DNA from 3 places in the Rhizobium sp. RCC_161_2 genome. Region 3 is predicted to be linked to each of the others. Evidence: predicted binding sites of a transcription regulator. Region 3 holds the regulator's gene; each other region holds the start of a gene.

What was found. The regulator LexA, encoded in region 3, represses DNA repair genes until DNA is damaged. The targets are predictions, from matches to a motif close to TGTTCNNNNTGTGTTCNG.
Region 1: AB6803_RS18945 (ImuA family protein) is a predicted target of LexA. The motif match lies at 2,478-2,495, and genes of this name have one in related genera.
Region 2: dnaE (DNA polymerase III subunit alpha) is a predicted target of LexA. The motif match lies at 2,401-2,418, and genes of this name have one in related genera.

Annotation. Positions count from the first base shown of each region.
Region 1 is NZ_JBFUPL010000007.1:108,957-113,223, reverse strand. Features, by position in the region: gene AB6803_RS18955 (error-prone DNA polymerase) at 1-37, opposite strand, end outside; gene AB6803_RS18950 (DNA polymerase Y family protein) at 34-1,464, opposite strand; gene AB6803_RS18945 (ImuA family protein) at 1,505-2,455, opposite strand; gene AB6803_RS18940 (metallopeptidase family protein) at 2,619-3,056, shown strand; gene AB6803_RS18935 (DUF1737 domain-containing protein) at 3,081-3,287, opposite strand; gene AB6803_RS18930 (CoA ester lyase) at 3,321-4,235, opposite strand.
Region 2 is NZ_JBFUPL010000004.1:497,323-501,589, reverse strand. Features, by position in the region: gene dnaE (DNA polymerase III subunit alpha) at 1-2,155, opposite strand, end outside; gene AB6803_RS14130 (hypothetical protein) at 2,524-3,120, shown strand; gene AB6803_RS14125 (DUF5680 domain-containing protein) at 3,205-3,672, shown strand; gene AB6803_RS14120 (ABC transporter ATP-binding protein) at 3,680-4,267, opposite strand, start outside.
Region 3 is NZ_JBFUPL010000002.1:634,870-639,136, reverse strand. Features, by position in the region: gene AB6803_RS07235 (ComEC/Rec2 family competence protein) at 1-1,385, shown strand, start outside; gene lexA (transcriptional repressor LexA) at 1,366-2,088, opposite strand; gene AB6803_RS07225 (VOC family protein) at 2,481-3,368, shown strand; gene kdsA (3-deoxy-8-phosphooctulonate synthase) at 3,365-4,204, shown strand.

The DNA.
Region 1 (4,267 bases), on a different contig from region 3:
AAGGGGGTGGCCCGGAAGAGGACGGATGGGCGCTCATGCGAAGACCCCATGCATATACCAGTGCGGCGCCGTTTCGCCTCGACCATAAAGCCCCTTGCGGAACAGCCAGTAGCGATGACCGCCCTCGTCCTCGATACGGAAATAATCACGCTCCGGGACATCGTCTTCCTCCTCGATCCACCATTCCGCCGCCAGTCGCTCCGGTCCTTCGGCCCGCAGGACCCGGTGCATCATCCGCCGCCAGCGGAACTGCCGGGGTGGGCCATCAGGCACCTCGGCGGCAAAGGCCTCGATCGGCTCCGGCATGCGAAACAGACGGAGCGGCCGTTCGCCCCGGAAAAAGCCGTGACCGGCATCTTCGCTGCCCGTCCGCCTGCGAGTAGCGAAGATGTGCATGGCCGGCACCGGCCGGGCGGCCCGCTCGGGAATATGGCTTTGCCGTAATTCGAAGCCCTGCAGGCAATCCGGCCCCAGCCGCGCCGCAACCCGGTCGGCGAAGGCGGCAAGCGACGTGCCCTGCCGATCCTCCTCGACAAAATCGCCCTGCATCGCATCGAAAGGCGCATGCTGCAGGACGTTGAGGCGGACGATTTCGAAGCCGTATCCGACATCGAGATCATCATGAATAGCGGTAAAGCGCTCAGTAAACAGGCCGGCGATCCGCCTTGGCTCACGCAGCGGCTGCGACGCGCCGGCGGCAATGCGGAACACCGCGCCATCGACCCGAAACAGCAGGAGCTCGAACAGGCGGCCGCCGACACCGCGCGCTTCCAGCCCCGGCTTCAAGGTTTCGGCAAGCTCGCGGGCCAATTGCAGGATATCGGCCTCGGCCTGCACCGGCTCGGCAAGCCGCCGTTCGGCCGACAATTGCGCCACCGGTCGGCGCGGCGAGATCGGCTCTTCGGCGTGGCCAATCGCCTGATCGAGCCGCAGAAGCAACTGCGCGCCGAAACGGCGGGTGAGCGGCGCGCGCGGTGCGGCGAGGAGATCGCCCACCTGCTTCAATCCAAGCTTTTGCAAGGCGGCGACGGTTTCCTCGCCGAGCCTCAGCGAAGCGACCGGCAACGGCGCCAGCGCCTCTTCCATGGCGTCCGGCGGGACGACACGGCTGTCGTCAAAGCGGGCAACCGCCCAGGACAGGCCCGGCGCGGAGGAGATGGCGCCGCGAACATCGAGCCCCAGCCCGGAAATGCGGATCAATATATCCTCGAGCAGCGCATCTTCGCCGCCGAAGAGATGGGCGCAGCCGGTAATGTCGAGAAAAAGCCCGTCCTTGCCGTCGATCGCCACCAGCGGCGTATAACGATCGCACCAGTCGGCGATCGCCTCCAGCAGCTTGCGGTCTGCCGCCGGATCCTCTTCGATGACGTCGAGAGCGGGACAGATCGCCTTCGCCTCGGCAACACCCAGGCCGGGCTTCAGCCCGATGATCTCCGCCTTTTCGTTGAGCGCGGTGAGCCGCATGGCATTGCTGAGCTTGCCGGCGCAGGCAAGCGGCGGCGCTTCAAGCCGGCCGGCTGTACGCCAGGACAGGCCCCAGCGCTTCCGGGCGATCCGGTCCGTCGGCAGATGCGGGAAGGTCAGCGCCAGAATGCGCTGCGTATTCGTCGGGAAAGGCAGGACGCTGAGCGTCGGGGACAAGGGAAAACTGGCGGTCATGGGCATTCCATTCCAGGGTTATGGAAAAAGGCGCCGGATTGCGGCTCTTTTCCAGGGTGAGATGAAAGGCCGGATGACCGATGCTACCGCCAAGCATCGATCCGTCCGGTAGAGGCCGCGCCAAAGCCGGCGCGGGTTCGACGGAGAGGCGGAAGAGGGCGCTGCTTGCCTCCTCTTCGCCTCCCTGCCGCAAGAGAAACAAAGGCCGCCCCGCCGCCTTGGCCCGAAGCGCGAGCCGCCGGCTTTCGGTCAGGCCGAAACGGGCCGGATTGCCGCGCACCTCCAGGATGACGACCGCAAAGGCAGCGCTCGCGAGCGCCGTCTCCGCCAGCCACAGCGCCTCTTCCAGCTTGCGCGGCGAGGCCTGCAGAAAGCCGGCCGGCTCCAATCCGAAATCCCTGATGCCGATGGGGTAGGGCAGGCCCGCCTCCATCGCCGCCACCGTGTCGCCGATCCATAGAACCGGCGACACGGTGGCGGTCTTGCCGGCGGCTTGCGCCCCAAGCCGCGCGGCAAGAGCAAGCGTGAAGCCGCTGGCCGCACCCGCATGACGCAAGGCCAGCGAACGGATCTCCGTCAGCGCGTCGAGCGGCACGCCGCCCTGCATCGCCTGGTCGAGATCGGCAACCCCGGTCGCCAGCAGCGACTGGACAGCACCCATCAGACCGGCCTCAGGCTCCGTCGCCCGCGTCTCATGCGCAGCCGCTGACAGCGCCGGTATCGGCCTGCCTTCCAGTCGGGCGATGGTTTCACGCAGGGCAAAAAGCGTTTCCCGCGCCACGGCGGTCTCTGCCATGACGTTAGCTCCAGATCAATTATGTTCCTGTTATGTTCTTATGGATTCCAGAGGTCGAGGAAAGAGTCAACATGATTCTATGAGAAAATATTCCTCTGCCACAATCGGCTCTCGAAAAAGCCGAGCAAAGGCTCTATATGACCAGCTACGGAAGGAAGCATTCATGGCCCGCATTGACCAGAGCGAGGATTGGCGGGACCGCCACGCACCCTCAATCAGCGCATTTGAATCACTGGCCACGGAGGCTTACAGCCACCTGCCGGACGAATTCCGTTCGCTCACCGGCAATCTCATCATTGTGATCGAGGATTTTCCAGACGACGACGTGTTCGAGGACATGGCGCTGGAAACGCCCTTCGACCTGCTCGGCCTGTTCGAAGGTCGTGGGATATCCGAGCGCTTCACCGCCCAGACCGGGGAAATGCCGAACAAGATCCGGCTTTATCGCCGGCCGATCATCGATTACTGGGCGGAGAACGAGGAAACCCTCGGCGATATCATCACCCATGTCCTGATCCACGAAATCGGCCATCATTTCGGCCTGAGCGACGAGGACATGGAGCGCATCGAGGAAAGCGCGGAAGAAGCGACAGATCGCTAGAAAAGCGGCTCTATTGCCGCACGCTTATTGCTCGGAAAGCTTGACCTCAGGATCGTAATCCTTGCCTACAACCTCTTTGACGACGGCCTGGCCGCATTGCATCACGCCGGTCGCGGCGTTGAAGCTATAGGTCGGCGAGCCTGAGAGGTCCCAGCCCTTGTTCAGCGCGGCGGTCACCTTGTGGCAGAAGGAAGCGTCATCCGGTCCGGTGAGGAAGCGATAGAGTTTCATCGAAGCGTCTTTCGTAACATAGCGGCCTCACCCTCAACTTGCCGAAGGGCGATGGCGTTTTGCAATCAGGCGAGCTTTATGAACCAGTCTTTCCGCCTGGACAAGATGCAGCCGCTCGACCATGCGGCCGCCGAGATTGACGACATTGAGGCTCGCGGCGGCGGGATCGGAAAAGGCGGCGATGATCGCCTCCGCCTCGGCAATCGCCGTCTCGTCCGGCCCGAAATGCCGATTAGCGGCCTCGATCTGGTTCGGGTGGATCAGCATCTTGCCGGCAAAGCCCATGGCGCGACCTTCGTCGCATTCGGCGTCCAGCGTCTGCATATCCTTGAAATCGTTGAAGACGCTGTCGATAGCGTCGAGCCCGTAAGCGCTGACCGCCAAAATCACCTGCATCAGCCAGGGCACGAGATAGGCGCGGCCCGGCTGCGGCAACACCCCGGTCTCCTTACGCAGATCGTTGAGGCCGACGACGAAGCAATCGAGCCGGCTTCCCGGCGTGCGTCCGGCCTCGGCGATGGCAGCCGCATTCAAAATGCCGCGCGGCGTCTCGATCATCGCCCAGATGCGCAGGCTCTCGGGCGCATCCGCTTCGGCAAGCCTGTCGCTGACGACAGTCACATCCTGCGGTCCGTCGACCTTGGGCAGAAGCACCGCATCAGGTTCGAGCGCCAGAACCAGATCCAGATCGTCGGCGCCAAAACCGGATGACAGCGTATTGATGCGGATGATCCGCTCCTTGCCCACAAGCTTCGGCCCGGCGAAAAAGGCCTTCAAATTCTCGCGCGCCTCCACCTTCATCTCCGGCGCCACGGAATCCTCGAGGTCGAAGATGACCGCATCGCAATCGAGGCTGGCGATCTTTTCAAGCGCGCGACGATTGATCGCGGGAACGCTCAGCACCGAACGGCGCAGGCAGACGGAACGGGGAGGGGCAGCTCTACTCATCCTCCAGTTTTGCCGCGCTTTCAATCTCTAGG
Region 2 (4,267 bases), on a different contig from region 3:
CGCCGAGCGAATAGCCGGAGAGCACCTGGGCGACCTGCATCACCTGCTCCTGGTAGACGATGACGCCTTGCGTCTCCTTCAACAGATAATCGATCATCGGATGGATCGACTCGATCTCTTCCTCGCCATGCTTGCGGGCATTGTAGACCGGGATATTTTCCATCGGACCTGGACGATAGAGCGCCACCAGGGCAATGATGTCCTCAATGCAGTCCGGACGCATGCCGATGAGCGCCTTGCGCATGCCCGCACTTTCCACCTGGAACACGCCGACCGTCTCGCCGCGCGAAAGCATGTCGTAAGTCTTCTTGTCGTCGAGCGGGATGCTGGCGAGATCGATGCTAATGCCGCGCTTGGCGACGAAATCGACGGCCGTCTTCAGGACCGTCAGCGTCTTCAGGCCGAGAAAGTCGAACTTCACCAGGCCGGCCTGCTCCACCCATTTCATGTTGAACTGGGTGACCGGCATGTCGGAGCGCGGATCGCGATACATCGGCACCAGCTTCGACAGAGGCCGATCGCCGATGACGATACCGGCGGCGTGGGTCGAGGCGTGGCGATAGAGGCCCTCGATCTTCTGGGCGATGTCGAGCAGGCGGGCGACAACAGGCTCCTTGTCGGCCTCCTCCTGAAGGCGCGGCTCCTCCTTGATCGCCTGGTGCAGTGGCGTCGGATTGGCGGGGTTGTTCGGCACCAGCTTGCAGATCTTGTCGACCTGGCCATAGGGCATTTCCAGTACGCGGCCGACGTCGCGGAGAGCAGCACGTGCCTGCAACGAACCGAAGGTGATGATCTGCGCCACCTGCTCGCGGCCATACTTGGCCTGCACGTAGCGGATCACCTCTTCACGGCGATCCTGGCAGAAGTCGATATCAAAGTCCGGCATCGACACGCGTGAGGGATTGAGGAAGCGCTCGAACAGCAGCGAGAAGCGCAGCGGATCGACGTCGGTGATGGTCAGCGCATAGGCGACCAGCGACCCCGCGCCCGAACCACGGCCGGGGCCGACCGGGATATCGTGACGCTTCGCCCATTTGATGAAGTCGGCAACGATCAGGAAGTAGCCGGGGAATTTCATGCCCTCGATAACGCTAAGCTCGAATTCCAGACGCTCGCGATAGTCCTTTTCGACATAGCCTGGCGCCATGCCGAGCGAGGCAAGGCGCTGATCGAGACCCTCGACCGCCTGGGCTCGCAGCTCTGCAGATTCGGCGCGATCGGCCTCTTCCTCGTCGGCGGCGGCGCCGGTGAAGCGCGGCAGGATTGGCTTGCGGGTCTTCAGCACGAACGAGCAGCGTCGGGCGATCTCGACGGTGTTTTCCAACGCCTCCGGCAGGTTGGCAAAGAGCTTCGCCATATCGGCACGGCTCTTCAGATAATGATCCGGCGTCAGGCGGAAACGGGTATCGTCGGAAACGATGGCATTGTGGGCGACCGCCATCAGCGCGTCATGGGCATCGTAATCGTCGCGGGTCGGGAAGAAAGCCTCGTTGGTGGCGACCAACGGTAGTTCGTGCTCATAGGCGAGCGCGATCATCTTCTGTTCGTGGCGACGGTCATAGGTGCCGTGACGCTGCAGCTCGACATAGAGCCGGTCGCCGAACAGGCGCTTCAGTGTCAGAAGCCGCGACAGCGCCTGAGGGGCATGCCCCTCCTTCAGCGCCATGTCGACGGGGCCGCCGAGCGACCCCGTCAGCGCGATCATCCCCTCCGTGCCGATCTCTTCCAGCCAGGAGGCTGTGATATGGACGGCCTGATTGCCCTCGCCGCCGAGATAGGCGCGGCTGACAAGGTCGACCAGCCGCTCATAGCCCTGCTCGGTGGCGGCAAGCAAGACGATGGACGGCAGCTTGGCCAAAGCCTGCTGCGGACCGCGCTTCTCGCCCTCGACACCATCCTCCATATCGATCGACACCTGGCAGCCGATAATGGGCTGCAGGCCATCGTCCATCGCCTTCTGGGAGAACTCCAGCGCAACGAAAAGGTTGTTGGTATCAGTGATGGCAATGGCCGGCTGATTGTCGCCGGCCGCCTTGGCAAGGATCTTCTTCAGGGGCAATGCGCCCTCGAGCAGCGAATAGGCGGAATGGACGCGAAGATGCACGAATTCCGGCGTGTCACCGACCGGTGCGCTCGTCGCGTCGCTGCTCGTCATATCCGCCACTTTATGCCCTTCCGCATGCCCAAATGAATCGGCTGCATTGTCGGCATAGCGGACGGTAAAGTCCAGAAGCAGTCCTCATGATTCACGGGTGCATCGCAACACCCGTGGGGATAAGATTCACATCGCCATCATGATCAGGGAAAAGCTGGCGACGAACATCACGATGGAGGTGAATGCTGCAACGTCTCGAATGATATCGGTCATTTACGCGCTCCTTACTCGTTATGTTTCTTATTTGTTCTATTTTTGTTCGAGAGTCAATAGGGCCATCAATAAATTTCATCGTCGACGTTCTCCTGCGTGTCGATGGACGGAAGAACCAGCCGCAGCTAAGGAGAGAGATGAACGGGGAGATCACCATGAAGCCGCTTGTTGTCGCAGCCCTCATTTCCTTTTCCGCTACCGCGGCAGCCGCCGCCGAAACCACCATTGCGCCCGAGCGCATCATCGATGCCGCGATCGGTGACTGGAACAAGGACGGCAAACCGGATCTCGCCCTACTGGTGGCGCCGGCGCCTGATGATCAGGCGGACGATTCCATCGGCATCTACATCTATCTGCGCGACGATGAGCATTCCTTGCTGAGGCTTGCGGCGGCAGCACCGAACAAGGTTTGGGGCAGCACGGAACCCGACGGCGTCTTTGGCCAGGAACCCTCGATCAAGGCGCTGCCGAACGGCTCGATCGCCGTCACCTCTCAGAACGATGCCATCGGACGGGACCGCTGGGAACAGACACTCACGCTCGCCTTCCGCAACAATGCCTTCGTCGTCGCCGGTTACACCTATGATTATCGCGACACACTGAACCCCGATGGCGGCTATAGCTGCGATTTCAATGTCCTGACCGGCAAGGCGACAAAAGGCGGCAAGGACCTCAAGACCGAGGGCAAGACCATCAAGATCGGGGACTGGGAGGACGATTTCGGCCAGAAGGGTTGCGGCGCAAGCGAGTAATAATTTTCCATTTGTTCACTATATGTTCTTTACAACTCATAGCCCGCGTGACATGCTGAGCGCCCACCATGAATGGAGAGAACCGTGCCGGATCTTGCCGAGCTGAATGATTTCATTGTCACGGCGAAGGCCGAAACCTATGTCGGCGATGGCGAGAGATTGCCGTCCTGTCGCAGCGGATCGCATGATATCGGCTATGCCGGCGGCCGCTGGCGCTACCTCGACAGCTATTTCGGCGGCACGGATTTCGCCGGCCAGGAACTGGTCTGGCTCGATGACCAACCGGTCTGGGCGATGAATTATTTCGGACATATCGTCGAGCCCGATCTGATCGACGGCACGATGGCGGGAATGATCATCAAGGCGTCGCTGCTGCGTCTTTACCTCGATGAGAAGCGCTTCCTCGGCGGCTTCGAATTCGACCATCCGCTCGGCCGCTATGTCGACCGCAGCACCGGCGGCTGTAACCACTTCAGCGGCCACGAAGTCATCCTGGTGAACGAGCGCAAAGCTTACGAACTCGACTATCGCGGCGGTCTGATCGTCCCCTAAATGATGATCAGAACTCCACGACCTTGCCGTCGTTGATGGTAACGCGGCGGTCCATGCGAGCCGCAAGGTCGTGATTATGCGTGGCGATCAGCGCCGCAAGACCTGACTGCCGCACCAGCGCTTCGAGTGCATCGAAGACGTAATGCGCGGTCTCGGGATCGAGGTTGCCGGTCGGCTCGTCGGCCAACAATACCAGCGGCGCATTGGCGACGGCACGGGCGATGGCGACGCGCTGCTGTTCGCCGCCGGAGAGCTCGGCCGGGCGATGATCGGCGCGGTGGCCGATGCGCATGTAATCGAGAAGCTGGGCGGCGCGGACGCTCGCCTCCTTCCGCGACAGGCCGGAAATCAGCTGCGGCATCATGATGTTTTCAAGCGCCGAGAACTCGGGCAGCAAATGATGGAACTGATAGACGAAACCGATCTCGCTGCGGCGAACGGCCGTGCGCTTTTCATCGGACAGTCCTTCGCAGGCATGGCCGTTGATCGTCACCTCGCCGGCATCGGGATGTTCCAGCAGGCCGGCGACATGCAGGAGCGTCGACTTGCCTGTCCCCGACGGCGCGACCAGGGCGACGATCTCGCCGCTATGCAG
Region 3 (4,267 bases):
CGAAGAAGATCGCGGCCATCGGCGCGCTGCTGACGGTCACTGCCTATTACCTGATTTCGGGTTTCGGTGTTTCAGCGGAGCGCGCCTTCATCATGATGGCGATCATGCTGGTTGCCGTGCTTTTCGACCGGCCCTCCATCAGCCTGCGCAATGTCGCACTATCGGCGATCATCATACTTGTCCTTTCCCCATCGCAAGCGTTGGGACCGAGTTTCCAGATGTCCTACGCCGCGACGCTGGCTTTGGTGTCCGGCTATTCGCTCTGGACGCGTCGGCGGCATCGGGAGAGCGTTCTTTCGCGGTTTCGGATATTGCGTCCGCTGCTCTTCGTCTCGCGTTTCTTCGGCGGCGTATTGTCGACCTCCTTTCTCGGCGGTGCATCGACGGCGATCTTCTCGATCGAGCATTTTCATCGGCTGTCGACCTATGGCCTTGCCGCCAATCTGGCGGCCATGCCGATCGTTTCCTTCATCGTCATGCCGTTCGGCATGGCCGCGATGCTACTGATGCCCTTTGGCCTAGATGCATGGTTCTGGCAGATCACTGGCGAGGGGCTGGATATCGTCATCCTCATCGCCAAGACTGTCGCCTCCTGGGGTGGCAATATTCCTTTCGGCCGCATGCCGGTCTGGCTGTTCCCGACATTCATTGCCGGCTTCGTATTGATGGCTTTGCTGAAGACATGGTTGCGGCATGCGGGCGTGTTGCTGATGATTGGCTCGGTTGTCGTTGCGGCGCTTGTTCCTGATGCCCACAAGCCCGATCTAATGATTTCCGAGGATGGCACGCTGGTAGCCTTGCGGCGGGACGATGCTCTGACGACCAATCGCGAAAAGCCGCCTGATTTCATTTTCGAGCAGTGGCAAAGGGCACTGGCGATGACCGATCTCCGCCCGCCGACAATGCTTCCACCCGATAGCCAGCTTCCCAAGATCGGCAAGTCGGACAGGAACCGCCGCCTGACTGTCGACGAAGAGAACGCTGTCCGCAAGGCGATGGATGCCGCATTGGATAAAGCGGGGGAGGGTGGCTTTGCCTGCCAGAAACGGGCGTGGTGCGTGGCGATGCTGGACAATGGCGATATGCTCATCACCATCGAGGATGCGGCCTATCTCTCTCCCGCCTGTGACACTGCCAATATCGTCGTCACCCCTGTCCGGCTGCGGCTCGATCGCTGCCGCTCGGGTGCCATGCTGTTCACAGGGGCCACATTGCGGCGAACAGGATCTATCGAAATGGATCTCAGTGCCGGCAAGCCAATCGTCTCGACCGCGTATGATACTCTAACGCGGCCGTGGAACTTGCATCGCTCCTATGATTGGCGAACGGGCACATTCGGCGCACCGATCGCGCCCGTGTCACCTATCAGTGATAGCGGCGGATAAGGCCGACGAGCTTGCCCTGCACTTTGACGCGATCCGGTCCGAAAATACGGGTCTCGTAGGCAGGGTTAGCCGCCTCAAGTGCGATCGAGGCACCTTTGCGGCGGAAGCGCTTCAATGTCGCCTCTTCATCGTCGACCAAGGCAACGACGATATCGCCGGGATTGGCGGTCGTGCTGTTGCGGATAATGACGGTGTCGCCATCGAAGATGCCGGCATCGATCATCGAGTCGCCTTTGACCTCGAGCGCATAATGCTCGCCGGAGCCAAGCATGTCGGCGGGGACAGTGATATCGTGGGTATTGTTCTGGATGGCCGAGATTGGAACACCGGCAGCGATGCGACCCATGACCGGCACCGAAACGGCGCTGTTGTTCTCGTCATTTGCCGGCTTGGCGGGGGCCGGCGGCTGTACGGGCTGGGGCTTGCCCAGGCTGCCTTCGATGACACTCGGCGAGAAGCCGCGGCGCGGCTGCAGGCTTGGACTATAGGCTTCCGGCAGCTTGATGACCTCCAGCGCCCGAGCCCGATTCGGCAGTCGGCGGATGAAGCCGCGCTCTTCCAGAGCCGTGATCAAACGATGAATGCCCGACTTGGACGCAAGGTCCAGCGCATCCTTCATTTCATCGAAAGAAGGTGGAACGCCGGACTCCTTCATCCGTTCGTGAATGAAGAGAAGCAGTTCCTGCTGCTTGCGTGTCAACATCGTATTTGAACCCCAGAATCGTGAAGGTGTCGTGAAACAAATCCAGAACGGACACTATATGTTCCATATGTGTTCCGCAAGTCCCTAATTTTCGATGAATGTTTTGCCGGCGCATCAAATAAAGGGGAACATAACAAGTCCCGAGTAAGCAGAACGGCGGAGTATTCAGCGCTGATCAATGAAGCATATGCGGAAATCGACGATGATCGATTCTGCGGAAATGAGAGCCGATAACCACTGAAACCCGGAGCAATCCCGGCTTCCGCGCAGTTGCAACACATTCGATAATGAGCCCTCCCATTTGCGATCGGCCTGGTTTTAAACGCTGCGTTTTCATCTTGAATTGAGCGTCGGAAGAGCGCAAACCTGCGACATGCATCAAGGGGGAAGCCATGGTTTCATCGCCGCATCCGCTGGATCATCTCGTACTGCCGACGGTCAATATTGCCATGGCGCGGGAACGGCTGGGCAAGCTTGGTTTTACCGTCGCCGCCGATGCGCGCCATCCCTTCGGCACCGAGAATGCCTGCGTGTTCTTTTCCGACAAGACCTATCTGGAGCCCCTAGGCGTCGCGTCGCAAGAGCAATACGAAGCGAGCATCGAGGAAGGCAATGTTTTCGTTGCCCGTGACCAGGCCTATCGTTTTCGCGTCAGTGAGGAAGGGTTTTCGGCCATCGTTCTCGGCACGAAGGATGCCGTCGCCGATGACAAGCGGTTCCTGGCCAATGCCATGTCTGCTGGGCGGATGCTGGATTTCGAGAGGCCGATGCGTATGCCGGATGGCTCGGAAACCATCGCCGGTTTCCGTCTCGCTTTCGCGGCCGACCTGCGGTCCCCGGATTTCCTGGCCTTCTGCTGCCAGCGCATCAACCCTTTGCCGGCTGATCGTGATGCCCTGGAGCGGCATGCCAATGGTGTGACCGGCATTGCGCGCGTTGCTGTTTCGACGCCCAAGCCAACCGTGTTTCGGGGCTTCTTCGAACGGGTTGCCGACGGATCAAAGATATCGGAACATTCCTTCGGGCTGACGATCGAGACGGCGAACGCCAGGATCGAGGTCCTGACCCCGCAAGGCATGGAAGCTTTTTACGATTTTCCCTTGCCGACGGGCGATCCTGGCCTTCGGGCGCGCGCAATCCTTTTCAGGACATGCGATCTTTCCGTGACATCGTCGCATTTGGCTGCTAACGGCGTCACATACACGCGTAAGAACAATCGTATTCTGGCAAAGCCCGCCCCCGGACAGGGCGCGTTGTTCGCCTTCGAGGAGATAGCATGAGCACCAATTCCGAAGTGATCGTCGGCGAGGGCGCATCCAAGGTTCTGTTTTCCAACACCGCCAAGCTGTCGCTGATTGCCGGCCCCTGCCAGATGGAAAGCCGCGATCATGCCTTCATGGTTGCCGGCGTTCTGAAGGAGCTCTGCGGCAAGCTCGGCATCGGCCTTGTCTACAAGTCTTCCTATGACAAGGCGAACCGTACGTCGCTCTCCGGCAAGCGCGGCATCGGCCTGGAAAAGGCCATGGAAGTCTTTGCTGATCTCAAGAAGGAATATGGCTTTCCGGTCTTGTCCGACATTCACACCGAGGAGCAGTGCGCTGTCGTTGCCAAGACGGTAGACATCCTGCAGATCCCGGCCTTCCTGTCGCGCCAGACCGACCTTCTCGTTGCCGCCGCCAAGACCGGCCGCGTCGTCAACGTCAAGAAGGGCCAGTTCCTGGCGCCCTGGGACATGAAGAACGTGCTGGCCAAGCTCAACGACAGCGGTAACCCGAACATCATGCTCTGCGAGCGTGGCGCCTCCTTCGGCTACAACACGCTGGTCTCCGACATGCGCTCGCTGCCGATCATGGCGGCCATGGGCGCTCCGGTGATTTTCGACGCGACTCATTCCGTGCAGCAGCCGGGCGGGCAGGGCGGTTCGACGGGCGGCGACCGCCGGTTCGTCGAGACGCTGGCACGCGCAGCCGTCGCCGTCGGCGTTGCCGGCGTTTTCGTCGAGACGCATGAAGATCCGGACAACGCACCGTCCGATGGTCCGAACATGGTCTATTTGAAGGACATGCCGCAGCTTCTGGAAAAGCTGCTGGCCTTCGACGCCATCGCCAAGGCTTGAGACTTTAAGCGGCATTCAACAGGCTGACATGAACTTGCTATACGCGGCCTGTTGGAGCGCCAG